DNA from 3 places in the Gottfriedia sp. S16(2024) genome. Region 2 is predicted to be linked to each of the others. Evidence: riboswitches for the same ligand, from Rfam matches in the RefSeq annotation. Region 2 holds a riboswitch; each other region holds the start of a gene.
The links. A riboswitch is a leader RNA that binds a small molecule or an ion and turns the genes downstream of it on or off. The one in region 2 is predicted to bind thiamine pyrophosphate.
Positions count from the first base shown of each region.

Region 1 (7,735 bases), 2.0 Mb from region 2:
AATAATTGCTCGACCGTCTTTAAATAAAACAATGCGATGATCTTCATAAGTACATGACAATAAATAAGGATTTACAATCAAATCACTAACTAACCCTTGTAATCTTTCAGAAAGGTTAGTTAGTGTTGGAATCTTAGGAGATGATACTCTTAATTGGACTGCATCTCTTCCACATAAAACATATGACTTCATATGGTCATCATCTTTTAAAAATGGATAACTTCTTATAGAGCCACATGTTGGACAATTTTTATTTTTTAATTTTTCGATGTTTATATCAGACTTTTCATACTTCCAAACATCAATCGATTGTAAGATTGGTGAAAGTTCATAGTTAGTAAGATATTGCAGAGCATAGGTTACTTGGTATGCAGCAATCATTTGCACAATTGGACTGATTACTCCTACCGTATCGCAAGTCATATTTAAAGTTGGTATATGATTTAATAAACAGTTAAGGCAAGGAGTTTTTCCTGGAATAATTGGAAACGAGAGACCATAGCTTCCAACACATGCACCAAAAATAAAAGGAATCCCATGCTTAATTGCTGCATCATTCACAACCATTCTAGTTTCAAAGTTATCTGTTGCATCTAGTATAATTGTATGACCTTTAATCAACTCTTCAATATTAAGACTAGTAATATCTTTTATTAAACTAGTAATCGATACTTCACTATTAATTTGTTGAAGTCGATATTTAGCTGCAATTACTTTAGGTAGTTTATTTCTAGCATCCTCTTCTGTGTAAAGAGACTGCCTTTGTAAATTACTCCATTCAACGTAATCACGGTCAACAATTGTTATATTTCCAATGCCTGCTCTTACAAGCATTTCTGCTATTGATGAGCCTAATGCACCAACACCAATAATAATGGCACTGGCTTTTTGTAAGTTTGATTGACGATCTTTTCCTAAAAATAATTCTTGCTTTGCATAGCGGTTTGTCAAGAATTCACCAACCCTGTGATTGGGCTACTAGCTTCACCATAATTTTTTTCTTCAATTCTTCCTGCCTCATAACCAAGTCTTCCAGCTTCAATAGCAAGCTTCATCGCAACTGCCATTTTTACAGGATCTTTTGCATTAGAAACCGCAGTATTTAAAAGGACTCCATCAGCACCTAGCTCCATTGCAAAAGCTGCATCTTTTGGCGACCCGATACCGGCATCTACTATAACAGGTACATTCGATTGCTCAATGATAAATTTAAGATTAAGTGGATTAATAATTCCTTTTCCGGAACCGATAGGAGATGCACCTGGCATAATCGCATGTACACCAAGTTCTTCTAGTCTTCTTGCTAGCACAACATCATCGGAAGTATAAGGTAATACAACAAATCCTTCGTTTAATAGCATTTCTGATGCTTTCAATGTTTCGATTGGATCAGGTAATAATGATTTATCACACCCAATTACTTCTACCTTGATCATATCGCATAAGCCAGATGCTTTTGCCAATCTTGCAATTCTAACAGCCTCTTCGGCAGTTTTTGCACCAGCAGTATTAGGCAATAATTTATACTTTGTTAAATCTAGTTGTTCTAGAAAATTTGGTTGAGATTCCTCAAAAATATTCATTCTTCTAACAGCAAAAGTTAGGATCTCGGCTTTCGATACTTCAACAGCTTCTTTCTGGACTTCAAATGAAGGGTATTTTCCTGTTCCTAATAATAATCTTGAATGAAATGTATGATTTCCTACTTTTAACATGATTAGCCACCACCTACAAAATGTATTAATTCTACAGAATCTCCGTTAGAGAGATGAGTTAATGAATACTGTTCTTTATAAATAATTTCTTTATTAACCTCGACAATAACAATTCGGTTTTCTAATTGATATTCATTAAGCAAATCCTGAATTGTACAGGTTTTGCTGGAAATGTTGATGTTCTTTCCGTTTAATCTTATTTCCAAGTGTTTACACCTCCAAAACATAAAAATTAACGATTGATTTTAAATGCTTCGATCCAGTTACGATCGACTTTTCGTTTAAGGATTAAATCTCGAATTAATTTTCCAGTTGCTGGTGCAAGCAAAATACCATTTCGAAAATGGCCGGTCGCAAATAAGATTTGATCTTCATCGGGATGAATTCCAATAAAGGGATTATAGTCGAGAGTTCGCGGTCGTAATCCTGCCCAAAATGAATCAATTTTCATGTCTTCAATTTCGGGAAGCATTTTTTTAGCGCTTTGTATTAATGACTCAATCCCCCTTAAGCTAGGGTTCTCATTCCATTCGTTATCGATCATCGTAGCTCCGATGACAAGGCGACCGTCATTCCTTGGAACAATATAATTTTGTTCATGGAAAAGAGTATGTTTTAATGCAACCTTTTCACTTCTGACCGCGATGCATTCACCTTTAACGGGAATAATTTCATGATGTAATCCAAGCTGCCCAAACAATGAATTACTCCAAACACCACTTGCAACTACAAGAGTTTTTGCTTCAAAATTGCCATTTGTAGTTTTAATTAAATAATGTGAATCATTTTTTTGAATCTGAAATACATGAGTATATTCAAATATAGATGCACCTAAAATTTGAGCACTCTTGCAAAACGCGTTACAGACAGAAACAGGTAATACATTCACGTCGTCTTCAATATAAGCTGCTCCAATGATGTTTGGATGGATGCCAGGTATCTGTTTTTTTAACTCCTCCTGGTTATACCAAAGTGCCGAAGTTTGAGTGAGTAGCGGAGTTAATTGTTTTTTTTCTAAATCTGTATAAGCTAGTTTGAAAATGCCACCTTTTTTAAGTTCAATATCAATTCCACATAATTCTTTTAATTCTTCTTGAAGGTGAAAATAAGTTAATTGACTATTTCTAGCAAAAGTAAAAAACGACTCGGAGTGATCCCACTCGGAATGGGCACCAAGCATTCCAGCAGCTGCCTTAGTTGTTTTCTGTCCAACTTGCTGTCCTTCTAGAACTGCGACATGAATGTTTTCTTTCGCTAGATAATAAGCAATGGAACAACCTATTATTCCACCACCAATTACTACAACTTCAAATTTCTTGTTCATAAGCGAATTTACACCTTTCAAAATATTGCAGCGCAGCTTCTAGAGGATTTCGGGCAGAAAATATGCCAGACATGACAGCTATACCATCAATTTCGTTCTCTTTTAGAACCTGGATATGTTCAGGTAATATTCCGCCGACTGCATAGATTGGTATAGTTAACGTTTTTTTCATTTCTGGAATTAGTTCAATCCCATTAGGTGTTAATCCATTTTTACACTCTGTTTCAAAACAATGACCGTACAGAATATAGTCAGCTTTATCATTTTCTGCCTGTATTGCTTCAGTAAGTGTGTGAACTGATTTTCCTACTCGTAAATTAGGAAAATATTCTTTTACATCAACAAGTGGAAGACCATGTCCCGGTAAGTGAATATTTGATAGGTTAGAGAAAATAGTTATATCTAAACGATCATTTAAAACAATTTTTTTCATATCTACTTTGTTTATTTTTAGTAGATTTAAGAGTGATAGTAGCTCGATTGCCGTTTTCGACTTTTCACGAATATGCACATAGTCGACTGCATCGATTATTTGAATTATTTTTGTAGCAAGTACTTCGACTGAGTGCTGATCATCTGTAATTGCAATAAGTTCCATGGCCCAGCCTCTTTCATTTGCAAAATTTTTTCAAACAAAAAAACCACTTTCCTAAAAAAAAGAAAGTGGTTACATTGCACGCGAAAAAAGTATAAAATGCGCCACTTTCCTACGCAGGTACTAGCCTGTTCAGGTTTTGAGGGTTTAAAAGTAACTACCTTATTCTCAGCCCTTATCAAGGGATCCCCTAGTGATGAATATGTATGAAAATTAATCTTAGCATAGCATATAAAAAATAATATTCAATACTAAATTTATTTTTACTAGTCCCATTTTATTACCAGAAATTGGGCTTGAAGTATAGTGGAATCAAGTGTTTTTAGTAGTATAAAAAAACCAAAATTTTTTTTTGTTTGGAGTTTCTGTAAAAATTTAGGGAAATAAAAACATTTACATTTTAAATTTATGGGTTTATATTTAGTTTGAACAATTTAATAGATTGACTAGGGGTGTCCAATTAATTGGGCTGAGAGAGAAACGTGATTAAGTTTCTTAACCCTCAGGACCTGATCTGGTTCATACCAGCGTGGGGAAGTTAGAAATTTTCATTAATGATTACATAATTATTAATGTAGTTTTGCTAACACTTAGCCGGGTCTTAAACATAAGATTCCGGCTTTTTTTCATGCTTTAAATGGATTGGATTTCGTCCTTTTTAAACTAATTAAAAAGGGGAATGAAATCAAATGAACAATTCTGTAAATGAAATGAATTTTTCCATCATGTCTAGTTTTTCAGGGAGTAAGAAGGTATATGTTGAAGGATCTAGACCTGACATTAAGGTGCCAATGCGTGAGATTCAATTAAGCCCAACAACTGGCACTTTTGGAGAAGAAGAAAATGCTCCAGTTAGAGTATACGACACTAGCGGACCTTACACAGATTCAGCTAGCTCAGTTGATATTCGAAATGGACTTAAGGCGATTAGACAAAACTGGGTAATTGAACGAAATGATGTTGAAGAGTATGAAGGGCGCGAAATAAAGCCTGAAGATAATGGATATAGAAAAGAGTCAGATCAACATAATGTTGAAGTATTTAAAGGGTTAAAAAGAAAACCGTTACGAGCAAAGGAGAATGGAAATATTACTCAAATGCATTATGCTCGAAAAGGAATTATTACACCTGAAATGGAATTTATTGCGATTCGAGAAAATGTTTCGGCTGAATTTGTTCGTGATGAAGTTGCTAAGGGAAGAGCTGTCATTCCATCGAATATTAATCACCCTGAAAGTGAGCCAATGATCATCGGTCGTAATTTTCATGTGAAAATTAATGCCAATATAGGTAATTCAGCGGTTACGTCTTCAATCGAAGAAGAAGTAGAAAAAATGACATGGGCTACTCGCTGGGGTGCGGATACGATGATGGATCTTTCTACTGGTAAGAATATTCATACAACACGTGAATGGATTATCCGAAACTCTCCAGTACCAGTAGGGACAGTTCCGATTTATCAAGCGCTTGAAAAAGTTAATGGAATCGCTGAAGATTTAAGCTGGGAAGTGTTTAGAGATACACTAATCGAGCAAGCGGAACAAGGTGTAGACTATTTTACAATTCACGCGGGTGTATTATTACGCTATATTCCATTAACGGCAAAACGAGTGACAGGAATTGTATCTCGTGGAGGGTCTATTTTGGCTCAATGGTGTTTAGCTCATCATAAAGAGAATTTTTTGTATACTCATTTTGAAGAAATTTGTGAAATTATGAAGCGTTATGACGTAACATTCTCTTTAGGAGATGGACTGAGACCAGGCTCAATTGCCGATGCAAATGACGAAGCACAATTTTCTGAGTTAGAAACACTTGGTGAGTTAACGAAAATTGCATGGAAGCACGATGTTCAAGTTATGATTGAAGGACCGGGACATGTACCAATGCACTTAATTAAAGAGAATATGGATAAACAATTAGAAATTTGTCAGGAAGCGCCATTTTATACTTTAGGACCGCTAACGACTGATATTGCACCTGGATACGATCATATTACATCAGCAATCGGTGCAGCAATGATTGGTTGGTTTGGTACTGCAATGCTTTGTTATGTAACTCCGAAAGAGCATTTAGGTCTTCCAAATAAAGAAGACGTAAGAGTAGGAGTTATTACATACAAAATAGCGGCGCATGCAGCTGACTTAGCAAAAGGACACCCTGGTGCACAAAAAAGAGATGATGCACTTTCAAAAGCTAGATTTGAATTTAGATGGCGTGATCAATTTAATCTTTCTCTTGATCCTGAAAGAGCAATTGAATATCATGATGAAACATTACCTGCCGAAGGAGCTAAAACAGCGCATTTTTGTTCAATGTGTGGTCCAAAATTCTGTAGTATGAGAATTTCACAAGATATTCGAGATATAGTAAAACAAGAAGAACTTCAGAATGGTTCAATCATTGAAGAAGGAATGAAAGAAAAAGCACTTGAATTTAGAAAACAAGGCGGGGAAATCTATCAATAAGGGTGTGAGCCTTATATGAATAGGGTAGAAGAAATCATAAACGAGATAAAACAATTGGAAGAATATATGCAACACTTAAAAATAGAACTGAAAACGATTCAAAAAAATTGTGACCACGATTTTTTGAAGAAAGATACGATACAAGAATGTCTTAAATGCAGTTTAATTGAGAGCTTATGTTGGTAATACGTAATAACAAAAACAAACCTCAGGCTAAGAGGTTTGTTTTTGTTATTCTAGAATTAATGTTCTGACAAACTATTGATTGAAACTTCTTCCTCTCGATCTGGTTGACCTAGCGGATAGATTCTAGCAGTTTCATTTGTTTCATCAACATGTTGAATGTAAATTGGCACCCCATTATATGTCACATTAGCCATTTCAGCTGAAGAAGCAATTTCTTGAGCTCGTTGTTTATTCATAAATATCCTCCTCTACATTAATAATTGAAACCTAACATATTATTAACAGAGGTATACTTGAGTATTCATAATCAAGTACAAGCTTTTTTTAAAATAAAAAAACTCCTGTTAAAACTTAACAGGAGTTTTATAGTTTTTAATGATTACCAGTGATGTCCATGTCCATATCCATATCCGTCATATCCAGACCAGCAAGCTGCTCCAACAATGATTAATAGGATAAATAGAACAACGATTAAAGCAAAACCGTTAAGATGGTGTCCGTGATGTCCAGTACTCATACATGTGACCTCCTTCATACGATATTTAAGGGAAAACTCCCTTAGGGTCATGCGGCTAATTGAAAAATTTCAATTAGGAGAGGTGGATAATGTATCGTATGTTTTTTTGCCAACTATGAAACTAGTCTATAATGTAATTAGGCTTTTACCTAGAAGTAAGTTTTAATAAATGAATTATTTTTCCTTAGGAAGTGAAATTGCTGTTTCAACTACATAACCATTTTGAAACTTCACAGCAATTGTACCTAAATAAGTGTCAGTAGGCTGAAGTGTTTCGGTACAAGTAAAATAACGAATATGTACAACTTCCTTCGTATCTTTACTAATCTTTTGACAAGCAAGTAAATTACTTAGTCGTTTTAATGCAATCTCTCTTTTCACTCCAATTAGATCTTTTTTTATAAATGATTCATAATAATTTTTTAATGGGAACATTTTAACAGCTCCTGTTCATTCGAAAATAAAATTTCTTAAGTCGTATCATATCATAAAGTAAATCTGTTTTTGTAAAGTTTGTAGCTGTGGATATTTATCATTATTCTAGTTTGTTGAGGGAAATATGTAACTAACAAAAAAATCCCACTATAGATTATTATAGTGGGATTTTTTTCACACTGTTGAAAAACAACCTTGTCAAATAATAACTAAATTTTCGTAAAAGGAGTAGAGTGATGTTGATTTCCACTACAGGATGCTCGCTTTCCATGGGGCGAGACCTGAGCCTCCTCGGCAAGCCTGCGGGGTCTCAGCCTTCCCGCTTATCCCATAGGAGTCGAGCAACCTTCCGTTCCAATCAACTTATTCATCAAAAAAAGTCTGCAATAAATCCTAATCAAATAGCCTTTACTAAGAGTATCCTAACTGTTGTTTATTAATCAGTTTGTAAGTCAATTAATATCGAACATTAATTAATAAACTAATGAATTGAAT
Region 1 covers NZ_JBFLUO010000001.1:2,089,028-2,096,762, forward strand. The annotation lists gene AB1282_RS09770 (ThiF family adenylyltransferase) at 1-951, opposite strand, end outside; gene AB1282_RS09775 (thiazole synthase) at 948-1,715, opposite strand; gene thiS (sulfur carrier protein ThiS) at 1,718-1,921, opposite strand; gene thiO (glycine oxidase ThiO) at 1,948-3,039, opposite strand; gene AB1282_RS09790 (thiamine phosphate synthase) at 3,023-3,637, opposite strand; TPP riboswitch at 3,727-3,836, opposite strand; TPP riboswitch at 4,073-4,187, shown strand; gene thiC (phosphomethylpyrimidine synthase ThiC) at 4,324-6,102, shown strand; gene AB1282_RS09800 (small acid-soluble spore protein H) at 6,345-6,524, opposite strand; gene AB1282_RS09805 (YjcZ family sporulation protein) at 6,668-6,805, opposite strand; gene AB1282_RS09810 (hypothetical protein) at 6,980-7,240, opposite strand.
Region 1: another riboswitch for thiamine pyrophosphate. It lies ahead of thiC (phosphomethylpyrimidine synthase ThiC); the one in region 2 lies ahead of AB1282_RS00630 (ABC transporter substrate-binding protein).

Region 2 (7,735 bases):
GTTCAAGATAAGACTACAAGAGAAATTGCTGAAGAACTTTTTATAAGTGAAAAAACTGTGAGAAATCATATTTCAAATGCAATGCAGAAGCTTGGGGTTAAGGGGCGATCACAAGCAGTTATTGAGCTTCTTCGTATGGGAGAGCTTGAACTGTAGTTATTTTGTAGAAACACTTCTACAAACCAACATACTGCCGGCATTCTAATCGACATGCCGGTTTTGGTATTTACATTGAAACTTAAGTTTTATTTTTCTCTATTTTCTAGCTTGTAAGAATCTGTTTATCTGAAATAAAATTTTCACTTTATATCCTACTTATAGTAGATAAAAAAGCCTATCCGTATATTAGGATAGAAACTCTGCTATAGGGGGATTTTATTTTAACTCTTTTTACCTATCTAAAATAAAAAATCGTTTCCATTTAGAAAACGATCTTCTTATTTTAAATACTATAAAATTTCTTAGTATTTTCATATAAAGTTTTATATGCAACTAATAAATCTATGTCTTTTAACTCAGCTATCTTTGCAACCGATTGATGCATAAATTTAGGATGTGTCCACTCATTCTCAAAAGGCCCTTCAAATGGCCAAGGACCATCAGTTTCTACCATCATTAATTCTAAAGGATACTTTTTTACTAAATCTTGAATCTCATTTTCATATAATACATCTGGTGTAATTGAGATAAAATACTCATTTTTTATCATCCGTTTAATTGAATGATCGTCTCCTTTAAACCAATGAAAATGAGCTTTTTGAATAAAATATTTTTCTAATAGATTACATACGGTTTCGGCGTCCTCATACACTGCATGTAATATGATCGGTTTATTTAACTCTCTTGCAAGTGAGATAAATTTTTCTAGTAACCTAATATAAGGTACGTAATTAATCTTTTCTACCAAATTCTTATAATATGGTAATCCAACTTCTCCGATTGCGACCATTTCATCCTGATGGAACTTAATCCATTCAATTAATTTATCAACCTCTTCATCAGATGGAATTTGTTGTTCAGGATGAAATCCGAATGCTGGATATACACTATTATTTTGTTTTTTTAACTCTAAATTTTTCTTACTAGATTTTAAATCCATCGAAACCGAAATGATCGCCTCGATTTCGTGTCTTTCTATATTAGTTAATATTTCTTCTCTTTGACTAGTATCATAAGAATCTAAATGAATATGAGCATCTATCATTTTCATCGTACTACTCCTTCTCTAAAGCCAAATAGATTTTTCTTTTATATTCCATAAATTCGTCACTTAATAATAATTCTTTTTTGCGTGGTCTTGGAAATGGCACAATGATTTCTTCTTTGATTTTGGCAGGTTTGTCAGAAAATATATATATTCGATCAGACATTAACAACGCTTCATCAATATTATGTGTAACCAATAAAATTGATCGTCGTTGCTCTTCCCAAATTGATAAAAGCCATTGTTGCATTTCAAGTCTAGTGAATTCATCTAAAGCTGAAAAAGGCTCATCCATACACATAAACGACTGCGGTGCTAGTAATGATCTTAAAAATGAAACTCGTTGCTTCATCCCACCAGATAATTCATGAGGGTAAGCATTCTCATAGTTTTCTAAACCAGTTCTTTTAAGCCAGTCTCTTGCCAACTTTTCATCAGGTTTATGTTTTAATTCCTGTGACAAAACAATATTTTTTAATACTGTTCTCCAAGGTAGTAATGAATGATCCTGGGGCATAAAACTAATATGACCAAGTTCTCCATTTATTATCGACCCATTTAACCTTACTTCTCCAGAATCAGGTTTTAGTAAACCACCTATAAGATGAAACAACGTACTTTTCCCACTACCAGATGGACCTAAAATTGATACAAATTCACCCTCGTTTACATAAAGGGAGATATTATCTAACACTTGATGCCCGCTATAACTCTTTGATAATTGTTCTACTTGTAATGTCATTTCCGTTTCTCCCCTTTAACTTTCCATTTAACAGTAAAACGTTCAATTACGACTATTAGGAAGAAGAAAAGCATACTTAAAAACATAATGATAAAAATTGAAACAAATACTCGATCAGTTCTAAATGAAGATGAAGCTAAAGTCATATATACCCCAATTCCAGATTTTGCTCCTAGCCATTCAGATATGACTGCCCCCATAACACTATAAGTTGCTGAAATCTTTAAGCCGGAAAAAATGGAAGGTAGAGAAAAAGGTAACTCAACTTTCCAAAAAATTTGTGATTTAGATGCTCCTGCCATTTTCATATAATTTATTAGTTCACTTGGTGTTTGTCTGAAACCATCCAACGCTGAAACTGTAACAGGGAAAAAACAAACAAGAGAAATTATAATTAATTTAGGTAATACACCAAATCCAAACCAAATAATTAAAAGCGGTGCCAAAACGATAATTGGTACATTTTGCGAAAGAATTAATAACGGGTAAAAAGCTTCCCTAACACCAGGTATTAAATGCAATAGAAATGCTATTAAAAATCCTAATAAACTACCAATTAACAGACCAATAATCGTTAATTGAATTGTAGAAGAAATGTGAGGAAGTAGTGAATCAGATGATTTCATTCCTTCTTTAAAGATTGAGATCGGCCCTGGCAATAACCAAGATTCGATTTTCCAAATTTTAATACTTAGCTGCCAACAGATTAAAAAAAGCAGGATGACAACGATTGGTTGCCATCCTTTTATACTTTTAGATTTCATTAACGGTACTTCTCCGTTAATACATCCATAGTGATACCTTGTGGTTGGTAAAGTATTTTCATTTGAGTTATAACATTATGGCAACCTATTTCAATCATTCTTTCATTCATTTTTTGAACAACATTTAACAATTGATTCAAGTCACCTTCCATAGTTGTTTCTAAAGGCTGAACTTGATATTTTACACCTGATTCATCAATAATTTTAATCGCTTCATCAACTGCTGGAATAACATCCTCAATATTATTTGTTTTCGGTATAATTTGGACACTCATTAAAGTAGTTTGCATATTAACTCCTCCTTATTTCGCTGGTAAGAAATCATTCGTAAATGCTTCTTTTGGCTTAAAGTTTCCTTCTAATAATTTATTTTCAGCTAAGAAATCTGCATAGTTTTTCCAAACTGATAATTTTTGCTCACCCCAACGATTTGCATCATCTTTATATTTAGATGCTAACCATTCTTGGCTTTTTTCAACTAATTTTTTATCTAAATCCGGATTATCCTTTATTAAAATTGATGCAGCTTCTTTTGGATGATCAATCGCAAAATTATATCCTTTTGACGCTGCAGCAACAAACGCTTTTACAATTTTAGGATTTTTACTAATCATTTTTTCATTCGTAGCTAAAACTGGAGTATAGTAATCTAGCTTTTTACTATAATCTGTTAAATAAATCATGTTTAATTTTTCTCCACGAAGCTCAGCTTCAATTCCTGTCCATCCTTGATAAATCCACGCAAAATCGATATCTCTTTTTACTGCAGTAAAGAAATCAGCATCGCCCATATTAACGATATTTAACTTATTAACATTCGCATTTTCTTCTGACATAAGTGATTTTAAAATAGCCTTTTCAACCGGTGAACCCCATCCACCATAAGTTTTTCCAACGAAATCTTTTGGAGACTTAATTTCTTTTTTCACTGGTGATGCAAACCCAGAAGTATTATGTTGAATAATTGCTGCAATTGAAACAATCGGTACATTTTGAACTCTTGCTTGTGTAATTGACTCTTGATAAGAAACCCCAAAATCTGCTTTACCAGATGCCACCAATTGGTCTGCTCCTGTTTCTCCCGGGTTGATTATATCTACATCAAGTCCTTGTTCCTTAAAGTAACCTTTATCCTTAGCAACAAATAGCCCAGTATGATTTGTATTCGGGGTCCAGTCTAGTACGACAGTCACCTTTTTTAATTGCTTTGTCTTTTTAGTAGTGGTAGTTTTGTTTTGACCACATCCAGTTAACATTAAACAAATAGCCACTAAAAATACTACTAATTTTTTCATTATCTATATCTCCTTTTTGTTCTTTGTTTATACAAAAAGAAAACGCCCGGATATTAACCCGGACGTGAATGCGCTGTAAAAAACATATCTTAAAAGAGATACTGTTCCCTACGCTGGCATCACCCAGATCAGGTTCTAAGAGTCAACATCTTAAGGACGCTATCTCAGCCAGCAACACCGGCTCCTCCACATTTTTCTCATATATAAACTTTTCCTCATTAATATAACAGATAATGGTTGAATTTACGAATTATTTTTAACTTGCGTTTAATTGTTTTAATACTCAGTTAATAGGCGTAATAAAACTATGAAATTATAACATTTTTAAAAAGAGAATGATAAACAAAAATATCATTTCTTATAGTAAAATCTTATATGAATAAAGAATATACTACATCAACAATATTTAAGTAAAATGAGGGGATTTTTTGAATAAACCAATCGGAGTCATTGACTCAGGTGTTGGGGGCTTAACAGTTGCCAAACAAATTATAAGACAATTACCTAAAGAGGACATTTTATACTTAGGCGATACAGCAAGATGTCCATACGGATCACGACCATATACGGAAATTAGGGAATTCACTTGGGAAATGACTAATTTTCTACTGGAAAAAGATATAAAAATGTTAGTCATCGCCTGTAATACTGCAACTTCAGTCGTCTTAAATGAAATGCGGGAAAAACTTCATATCCCGGTCATTGGTGTTGTTCGCCCAGGTGCCAGAGCAGCAATAAAATTAACACAAAATGACCAAATCGGTGTCATCGGAACGAATGCTACTATTAATAGTAAAGCTTATCATTCTGCATTAAAGAGGATTAATGACAAAGTTTTAATTGAAGGTTTGGCATGTCCAGAGTTTGCTGGGATTGTTGAAAATGGGGACTACAATAAACCTGAAATATTTGATATTGTTAAGCACACTCTTGCACCGCTTATTGATTCAAATATTGATACCCTAATACTAGGGTGTACTCATTACCCACTACTCGGTCCAATTATTCAAAAAGTGATGGGACCATCGATCCAACTTATTAGCTCTGGCGATGAAACAGCTTTAGAGGTAAGTGCAATACTAGATCAACAAAATATCTTATCTAACTCCGAAATCACTTCACATGAATTTTTTACAACCGGGGATCCAACCATTTTTAGTAAAATAGCGTCATCTTTATTCCAAGAACCGATGGAAAACGTAAAATATATAAAACTATAGACCATACTAAATGAAAAAACCAACAAAGTAATCCTTTGTTGGTTTTTGTGTTTTTTTATTGCGTGCGCTCTTCAATGTCATATTATTCCTTTGTATTAATGGAAAAATAATCTTTAAGCATGGCATTGTTCTTTACAATATCATCCAATGTATATTGATCTAAAACTTGTAAAAATTGATCCAACGCTTTATTAAATATATGTTTTAAAGAGCAAACTGGTGTGATTACACAAGTATTGCCGTGCTCAAAACATTCTACAATATTAAAGTCTTCTTCAGTTTTACGAATTATTTCACCAATATTTATTTCTGTAGGTAATTTAGCTAAACGGATTCCACCGTTTCTACCACGTATCGTTTCGATATAGCCCATCTTTCCTAAATTATAAATTATTTTCATTAAATGGTTTTTAGAAATACCATAAGCTTCAGCGATGTCTTTAATATTAACTAATTTTTCACGTGGCTCAGAGCTTAGAAATATTAGTACACGAAGAGAGTAATCCGAATAAGTTGTTAAACGCATAACTTGTCCTCACTGTTTTATTTAAATTTAATCATAGCATAATTGTGAACATTTTTTAAACTTTTATGTATTTTTGCGAAAAAAATGACAAAAGAAGTATTTTACATATTGCTTTAAATAATTTCTAGGTCTAAGATAAAGATGTATTTACAATACTACTTTGAAACGTGATTAGGGGGATTTTTCATGCTATCTCAAAAAACAATTGATATTATTAAGTCAACAGTTCCGGTCTTAGAAGTAAAGGGTACAGAGATCACTAAAGTATTCTATAAAAATTTATTTACTAATCATCCTGAATTATTAAATGTATTCAATCATACAAATCAACAAAAAGGTAGACAACAAACAGCTCTTGCAAATACTGTTTTAGCTGCAGCACAAAACATTGATAAACTAGCAACAATTATTCCGGTTGTAAAACAAATTGCGCAAAAGCACCGCAGTCTTCAAGTTAAAGCAGAACACTATCCAATCGTAGGGCAACATCTACTAGGGGCAATTAAAGAAGTACTTGGTGATGCTGCAACTGATGAAATACTAGGTGCTTGGGCTGAAGCATATGGAATTATTGCTCAAGTATTTATCGATATCGAAAAAGAAATGTATGAAGCAGCTTCATCTCAAGAAGGCGGATGGTCTGAATTTAAAGAATTTAAAGTCATCGAAAAAGTTGAAGAAAGCGATGTAATAACATCATTCTACTTAGTTCCTAAAGATGATTCTTCAGTGCCTACTTTCTTACCAGGTCAATATATTACTGTTCGTTCACAAATTCCTGGTGAAGAATATCTATCTAACAGACAATATAGTTTATCTGATGCTCCAGGTAAAAATCACTTTAGATTTTCAGTAAAAAGAGAAGCTGAAGAAAACCAACCTCTAGGTAAATTCTCAAACTATCTACACAATCAAGTAAATGTTGGTGATACGTTAGAAATTACTGCTCCAGCAGGTGAATTTACTTTAAATACTGAAATTGATTCAGATGTTGTTTTCTTAAGTGGTGGTGTTGGAATTACACCATTGATCAGTATGGCTAAGTCAATTGCAAGTAATCAACCACAACGTCAAGTTAACTTCATTAGTGCTTCAAGAAACGGTAAATTACAAGCATTTGAAAATGAATTAAACCAATTAAAAGAGCAATTAACAAATTACAATTTATCATTTGTTTATGAGAATCCTTTTGAGGAAGATCTTCAAAACAATAACTTTAAAAAGCAAGGCTATATTGATGCCGAATGGTTAAATAACAATATTAAATCAGACAATGCAGATTATTACGTATGTGGACCAGTACCGTTTTTAAAAGCAATTATTACTAGTTTAAAAGAATTAGGTATTAAAGATACACAAATTCATTATGAATTCTTCGGACCAGCAATGAATTTAGATACTGAACCTAAAAGTCCTGTACAACAAGGTTAATATTTAGAAAGGATGCTCAATGAGCATCCTTTTTTTACGCTGTTGAAAAACAACTTTGTTACTTAAATTACCAAATTTTCGTAAAAGGAGTAGAATGATGTTGATTTCCACTACAGGATGCTCGCTTTCCATGGGGCGAGACCTGAGCCTCCTCGTCACGTTCGTTCCTGTGGGGTCTCAGCCTTCCCGCATTTCCCATAGGAGTCGAGCAACCCTCCGTTCCAATCAACTTATTCATCAAAAAAAGTCTCCATTAAAACCTATTCAAATAGCATTTACTTAGAGTATCCTATCAGTTGTTTATTAATCAGTTTGTATGTCAATTAATATCGAACATTATTTAATAAACTATTCAATTGAAATTGTTCTTCTAAAAATAAGCTCATAATATTTTTAACTTCAAAAACCATTACTAGTGTTATTTGAATCATAAAATTGCTCAACCATATTAAAATTTAAAACCATTAATAGATAGATCATCCAAAAAATGAATTTTAACATCAATAATGTTCTAATTAATATTTTTTCCCTATAGACCTTTTTATATTTCAAC
Region 2 covers NZ_JBFLUO010000001.1:87,976-95,710, forward strand. The annotation lists gene AB1282_RS00605 (helix-turn-helix domain-containing protein) at 1-156, shown strand, start outside; gene AB1282_RS00610 (TatD family hydrolase) at 443-1,210, opposite strand; gene AB1282_RS00615 (ABC transporter ATP-binding protein) at 1,215-1,946, opposite strand; gene AB1282_RS00620 (ABC transporter permease) at 1,943-2,710, opposite strand; gene AB1282_RS00625 (thiamine-binding protein) at 2,710-3,000, opposite strand; gene AB1282_RS00630 (ABC transporter substrate-binding protein) at 3,013-4,005, opposite strand; TPP riboswitch at 4,094-4,203, opposite strand; gene racE (glutamate racemase) at 4,434-5,225, shown strand; gene AB1282_RS00640 (RrF2 family transcriptional regulator) at 5,308-5,751, opposite strand; gene hmpA (NO-inducible flavohemoprotein) at 5,938-7,182, shown strand.

Region 3 (7,735 bases), 1.5 Mb from region 2:
AGTTAAGTCACGATACAAAGAAATTAATCATGGACTTTGGAAGGCTTTTGAAGAAGGTAAAATAAGTCGAGATGATATAGTTAATACACGTTTTTCAACTTTATTTAAAGAGTTTGGTATTGAAGTTGACGGTTTTATGCTGGAACAGTCGTATCAAAGCTATTTAGGTGAGGGAAATCAATTAGTTGAAGGTGCGTTTGAATTACTGACAAGTCTTCAGAATGAGTTCGACTTATATATTGTTACAAATGGGGTTTCTAAAACACAATATAAACGATTGAATGCAGCTCATATTTATTCTTTCTTTAAAGATATTTTCGTGTCCGAGGATACTGGTTATCAAAAACCGATGAAAGAATACTTTCAATATGTATTTGATCGAATTCCAAATATTGAATTAGATAAAACCTTGATTATTGGAGACTCATTTAGCGCGGATATAATTGGTGGGGCTGGATCGGGGATCGATACTTGCTGGGTCAATTCAAAAATGCTTCCAAATGACTCGGATGTAATTCCTACTTATGAAATTCAAAAACTTGATGAGCTATACAACATTTTAAATATTGAACAGAAGGTTTTGGTTTCTTCATCTAACTAATGACCTCTTAAAAAGTAAAGTTTTCAATCAGACTGAATCGATGATTACTTTCTATAAACACTTAAAGCAAAAGGTTTTATACTTTTTGCTTTTTTATTTTGCTGAATGTTGATTTGTACATTAAAAATAGTTAATAAAAATTTAATTGACTGTGAAGCGAAAAAGCTTTATTATCAAGAGGTGATAATGATTATCATTTATATTTAAGGGGAAAATCAACGATGAAGCAGGCTCTTATTAAAGTAACTTTAACAGCTTTACTATTACTAGTTTTACCGTTTAAAACCTTTGCTGCAAGCCCTGAAGAGGATTTAACACATGCAAATGCTTTTGTGGAAAGTGCAATCCAATCTGCACAAAAAGGAGATTTTAAATCTGCTGAGCAGGAGTATAAAAAATTCAACGGCGAGTGGCTTGATAAAGAGGATGGAATAAAAAATAAATCGATTGATGCATATGGCAAAATCGAGGAAGCTATGGGAATGGTTCAGTATAACCTAGCACAAAAAACAGTGAATCAAAATGCACTTGTTACTGCACTTAAAGAATTAGAAGGGGTAAATGAAAAGTTTATTTCTCATCAGTTCGCTAGTTCAAAATTAGATTCAAAAGGTACAGGTAGCGTTGAAGATTTAATTGAAATATTAAATAAGGCACTAGCAGATTTAAAAGATAATAATGTATCAGGAGCAACTTCGGAGATTGATCAATTTAGAAAATCTTGGATCAATATTGAAGGTGTTGTATTAACACAATCTCAATCAGTTTACACTGACGCTGAAAGAGATATGGTTACTTCTTATGCAATGCTAACTGCTAAAACGCCTGATGTGAAAGCGGCTACAAAAACAATTACAGATATGCGTGATTATCTATTACCATTAGCGTCTAAAACTAGTTATACAATGCTAGATGCTATTACAATTTTACTTAGAGAAGGCTTAGAAGCATTACTAGTAGTTGTTGCATTACTAGGATTTATTAAAAAGTCAGGACAAGAAAAGAAAAGTAAGTGGATCTGGTTTGGTGTTGGAACTGGATTAGGTGTCAGTATCATTCTAGGTGTTATCGTAAACATTTTATTCTCAGCAGGTGCTTTTGGAAGTAATAACTTCTTAATTGCAGGCTGGACTGGGGTATTTGCTGCTGTCATGCTCTTATATATGAGTTACTGGTTACATAGCAAATCTAATACGAAGCAATGGCAACAATATATTAAAACTAAGAGTGATAAGGCGTTAAATACTGGTAGCCTATTATCTTTATCAATACTTGCATTTTTAGCAGTATTTCGTGAAGGAACTGAAACCGTATTATTCTTTATTGGAATGGCATCATCAATTAAATTATCAACTTTATTAATAGGAATCGGATTAGGATTTGCAATTTTAGCAATACTGAGCTATTTAATCTTAAAGGTTGGTCTAAAAATTCCAATGAGACCGTTTTTCCTTGTCTCAAGTATTTTAATGTTCTACTTATGTTTTAAGTTTGCAGGTATGGGAATTCATGGTTTACAACTATCAGGATTACTTCCGGCGACGCAAGCTCCTATTCCAACAATTGATTTCTTTGCGATATATTCAACTTGGGAGAGCTTTATACCTCAAATAATCTTGTTATTAATAGCTTGTATTGCTGTAATTTATAATAGATTCTCAAATAAAAACAATAAAAAAAGTAGTAAAAATTCAGGGGGAACGAAAAATGTTATCTAATAAAAAACTAGTCGCAGCAATGGCTTTAGGACTATCTTTAACTTTATCTGCATGTGGAACGAAAACAGACGATGCAATTAAAACTGGTTCTGATGATATGATCAAAACGATTTCAGAATTAAAAACACAAATTTCGAATAATGATGAAGCAAAGGCAAAAGATAGCGGAGAAGCGCTTGAAAAATCATGGGAAAAATTCGAAGACTCAGTAAAAGATAAAGACAAATCACTTTATGAAAAAGTTGAAACGCCACTTCATATTATAGAAGCAGGAGTAAAGGTATCTCCATTGAATGCGGATACACTTAACCAAGCTGGTGACGAGTTGGAAAGTGTATTAAAAGAAGTTAAAGATCTAAAATAATAAAGATATAATTACTCATTGTTTTCTAAAAAAGCCTACATCGAATTTTCTTTGTGGGCTTTTTTTTGCTTTTTTTTGCTCGATTTTGGGAATTTTTTCTTAGGTAAACCTTTTCATAAAATCAGGTAGACAATTAACTTGACTTAATTTAAGATAAAGATATTGATAAGGATTATCATTATTAATTGTTTATATATAATAAGTTTCGATCCGGGGGAATCACTTATGTTACTTTCAGAATTAAAAAAAGGCGAAAAAGCAAAAATAACGGACTTGTCATCACTAGGTGAGGCAGTGAAGAGACGTCTTTTAGATCTAGGGATAAGTGAAGGGGCTATGGTCTGCTTACAATGTACAATGCCGTTCAAAGGGCCTTGTATGATTGAAAATTGCGGACAATCACTTGGCATTCGATTTCATGATGCATCTGGGATAAAGGTAGAAAAAATATGTTAAATATAGCGCTTATTGGCAATCCAAATACAGGAAAAACTTCTCTATTTAATAATTTAACGGGTACATACCAATATGTAGGGAATTGGAGTGGCGTTACCGTTGAAAAAAAGGTAGGGAGTATTAAAAATAAAATTGGAAATCTAATTGATTTACCAGGTATCTATTCTCTGAGCCCTCTTTCAAAAGATGAGGCCGTTGTTTCACATTTTTTTGTAAATGAAACATTTGATGGGATGATTAATATTGTTGACGCTGCTCAATTAGAGAGAAATTTAATGCTCACTCTTCAACTTCTAGAGTTTAATAAATCAATGATTATTGGTCTAAATATGGTTGATGTTGCTAAAAGGAGAGGAATTTCAATTGATCCTTCTAGTATCTCAAAGATATTAAAAGTACCAGTTATTCCAATTGATGCTAGATCGGGTAAGGGAACAGACGAAGTAAATGAAGTATTAGCGACAATTCCTCAATCTGAAGTTGAGTTTGAAATTGATTATGGAAAAATTGTTGAAGATGGTATTAAAAATATTATGACATTATTACCTACAACTTTATCTATTCCTAAAAGATGGACTGCAATACAAATCTTAGAGGGGAATAAAGAGGTAATCGAATTTATAGCTTCATCTTACGATTTTAGTAAAATTGACCAAGTAATTAAAATAACAGCGGAACAATTAAACAGTGAACAAGGTGTAGCACCTTCAAAATGGATTTATTCTGTAAGAAAAGAAATGATTTCAAATTTAATTGGTAGTTCGGTAGAGAAAGAATCGAATGAAGCAGTTACATTAACTGATCGCATTGATCGATTTGTGACACACCCAATTTTGGGTATTCCTATTTTCTTAGTAACAATGTTTTTAATGTTTAAGCTTACTTTCGATTGGTTAGGGTTACCCTTATCCGACGCATTAGATGGTTTTTTATCAGGACCTGTAACAGACTGGCTTACTAACGGCTTAAATGCAATTCATGCATCTGATTTTATCAAAGCAGTTATTCTTGATGGAATTGTTGCCGGTGTTGGTGGAGTTTTAGTCTTTGTTCCACAAATTTTTATTTTGTTTTTACTAATATCATTCCTTGAAGATTTTGGATATATGTCTCGCGCAGCTTTAGTAATGGATCGTTCGATGGAGATGGTTGGTTTAACCGGAAAGGCATTTATTCCAATGATTATAGGATTTGGTTGTAATGTACCTGGGGTTATGGCCGCTAGAACAATAGAACAGCCTAGAGAGAGACTACTCACGATTTTGTTAACACCATTAATGTCTTGTTCGGCACGATTACCAGTATACGCACTATTCGTTGGAGCGTTTTTTGCGAAAAATCAAGCAATAGTTGTTTTTTCACTGTATATACTTGGAATCGTAGTTGCATTAATATTAGCTAAGGTTTTTTCATCTACTATATTAAAAGGTGAGTTTTCATTATTTGTCGTAGAACTTCCACCATACCGTATGCCACAAGGTAAAGCTTTGTTTAGAAGCACATGGGACAAAGGGAAGGGCTTTATTCGAAAAGCTGGTACGTTTATTTTTGGTGGTTCTGTAGCTATATGGTTATTATCTTATATGGGACCAAGTGGTTTCGGTGTTTCGATGGATGATAGCTTTTTAGCAATGATTGGGGGTATACTTACACCAATACTTGCACCTTTAGGATTTGGTACATGGCAAGCAGGTGCTTCTTTACTAACAGGATTTTTAGCTAAAGAGGTTGTCGTATCTGCTATGAATATTATCTATCACGTGCCAAATGCACATTCTTTACAAGGAATACTGTCAACACAGTTTTCTGCACTTTCCGCATTTAGCTTTATGGTTTTTGTCTTATTGTATGTACCATGTCTAGCAACAGTTGCGACAATTCGTAAAGAGACAGGTTCAGCTAAATGGACATATTTCTCAGTTGGATATGCATTAGTTATTGCATATATATTAGCATTAATTATCTATCAAGTTGGAAGTCTCTTAGGCTACTAGAGAAAGGGGTATCTACTTATGATTGTCAATATTATAATAGGAGCTCTTATTTTTGGATATGCAGGGTGGACACTTTTACGATATATAAAGAAAACGAAAAAAGGTAAATGTGGCTCTTGCTCGATCGCAAAAACTTGTAGTTCAAATTGTGATACAGTTAATTATTCAAAATAGCAATATGGTTTTCTTTAAAGACAAAATTTAAAGGAATCAGTCTAAATACTTGAATAAATTTAGAGGATTAATTAAGATGATAAAGTAATTAAAGTAAATAATTGAATAGTACTAGGGGTGCCGTAAATGGTCGGCTGAGATTAAGACACAGGTAGTCTTTGACCCTTTAACCTGATCTGGATAATGCCAGCGTAGGAAAGTGAACGGTAGAATACATTTTTTGTATTCATAACATTGATTTGTTCGAGCACAAGTCCTTATGGGATTTGTGCTTTTTTGTATTTAAAATCAAGTTTCATCTTCTATCTGTAAGATCAAAGAGTTCTATTCATGAAATAGGGGGAAGAAAATTGAAAAAAGTATTAACGATAGCCGGCTCTGATTCAAGTGGTGGTGCAGGTATTCAAGCGGATTTAAAGACATTTTCAGCTCATCATGTTTTTGGAATGAGTGTAATTACAGCTGTAACAGCTCAAAATACGCAAGGAGTGTTCGCTGTACAAGATATGACACCAGAGATTATTGCTAGTCAGTTAGATGCAATTTTTACTGATATAGAAGTAGATGCTGTAAAAATTGGAATGGTATCTCAAATAGAGACGATTAAAGTAATTGCTGAGAAACTTAAGCAATATAAACCAAAGCAGATCGTAGTTGATCCAGTTATGGTTTCAAAAAGTGGATTTGACTTATTAAGTCCAGATGCAAAGGAAGCTCTAATTCAAGAACTCATTCCTTTAGCAACTGTTATTACGCCAAATCTTCCTGAAGCAGAAGTGATTACTGGAAGAAAAATTACAACGATTGAAGAGATGAAAGAAGCTGCTATTCAAATTCACTCATTAGGTGCAAAGAACGTCCTTGTAAAGGGTGGTCATCTAGAAGGTGAAGCGACCGATATTTGTTTTAACGGTGAGGAGTTTACAAGCTTTAACAGCGTTAGAATTAATACAATTAATACCCACGGTACAGGTTGTACTTTATCTTCAGCGATCACATCTAATTTAGCAAATGAACTTGAATTAAATGAGGCAATTAGAGAGGCGAAAAACTATATAACATTAGCAATCCAACATTCCTTTTCAATTGGAAAAGGAGTAGGTCCTGTCCATCATTTCTACTCATTGTATGAAAAGGCAGGCGTTCAACATGTCTAAGCAAAATGCAAAAATGACGAAGTGGAACTTTACAACACTTTGGTTTGGTGCGGCAGTTTCTGTAGCGGAAATTATGACTGGTGCCCTAGTAGCACCACTAGGTTTTAAGAAAGGTTTAACGGCCATTTTAGTAGGGCATTTACTTGGAACATTATTGCTCATTTTAGGTGGAGTCATTGGTTCTCAGCAAAGATTGTCAGCAATGGAATCTACAAAAATTTCATTTGGTAGTTACGGTAGCTATTTGTTTTCGATTTTAAATGTTTTACAGTTACTAGGCTGGACAGCAATTATGATTTTAACAGGGGCTCGCTCTATCAATTTAGTTACAATAAAAGATTATAAATTCGATCACTTATGGGTTTGGTGTTTAGTAATTGGAGTATTAATCGCGATCTGGTTGTACTTTGGACAAAATGCTTCAAAAAAACTTAATAGTTTAGCCGTTTGTTTATTATTTGTTCTAACAATTGTACTGTGTTTTGTTATTTTTAAAAGTGATAAAATCTTAACTCAACCAAGCACTACTGGATTATCTTTTGGAGAAGCAGTTGAATTATCGGTCATAATGCCACTATCGTGGATTCCATTAATTAGTGATTATACTCGATTTGCAAAGACAACAAAGGATGGAGCAATTGGTAGTTTTATAGGTTATATGTTTGGAAGCTCTTGGATGTATATTATTGGGCTAGGCGCAGCACTGGCATTTAATGAAGTAGACCCGGTTGCTGTTTTAATGAGTGCAAATCTGGGATTATTTGCGGTTGGTATCGTCGTCCTAGCGACTGTTACAACAACATTCATGGATGCTTATTCTGCCGGAATATCAGTTACAACCATTTTTCCAAAACTAAATGGAAAACATATAGCCCTTATCGTTACAGCTATAGGAACATTATTAGCCGTTATTTTCCCAATTGAAAAGTATGAAGGATTTTTATATACAATTGGTTCATTTTTTGCGCCGCTATATGCAATTTTATTAACGGACTATTTTATCCTAAAAAGAACAAGTATAAGTAAATCGTTGAAAATTGATTGGATTGCGGTTATTACATGGATTTTAGGAGTTTTTATTTATCGTAAGTTTGTACAATTAGATTTCTTCCTTGGGGCTACTGTACCAAGTATGATTTTAATTTGTGTCATTTATATAGTTGTTCAGTTTGTTATTAATAAGCTTGTTCCAAAGCAAATCGGGGGAGAAAAAAATGTTAACTATGAATGAAATGAGTCAAATTCTTGAAAGCGTGAAAGAGAAAAAGCCT
Region 3 covers NZ_JBFLUO010000001.1:1,619,105-1,626,839, forward strand. The annotation lists gene AB1282_RS07580 (YjjG family noncanonical pyrimidine nucleotidase) at 1-601, shown strand, start outside; gene AB1282_RS07585 (FTR1 family iron permease) at 823-2,319, shown strand; gene AB1282_RS07590 (hypothetical protein) at 2,309-2,683, shown strand; gene AB1282_RS07595 (FeoA family protein) at 2,909-3,139, shown strand; gene feoB (ferrous iron transport protein B) at 3,133-5,133, shown strand; gene AB1282_RS07605 (FeoB-associated Cys-rich membrane protein) at 5,152-5,307, shown strand; TPP riboswitch at 5,411-5,522, shown strand; gene thiD (bifunctional hydroxymethylpyrimidine kinase/phosphomethylpyrimidine kinase) at 5,658-6,464, shown strand; gene cytX (putative hydroxymethylpyrimidine transporter CytX) at 6,457-7,695, shown strand; gene thiM (hydroxyethylthiazole kinase) at 7,679-7,735, shown strand, end outside.
Region 3: another riboswitch for thiamine pyrophosphate. It lies ahead of thiD (bifunctional hydroxymethylpyrimidine kinase/phosphomethylpyrimidine kinase); the one in region 2 lies ahead of AB1282_RS00630 (ABC transporter substrate-binding protein).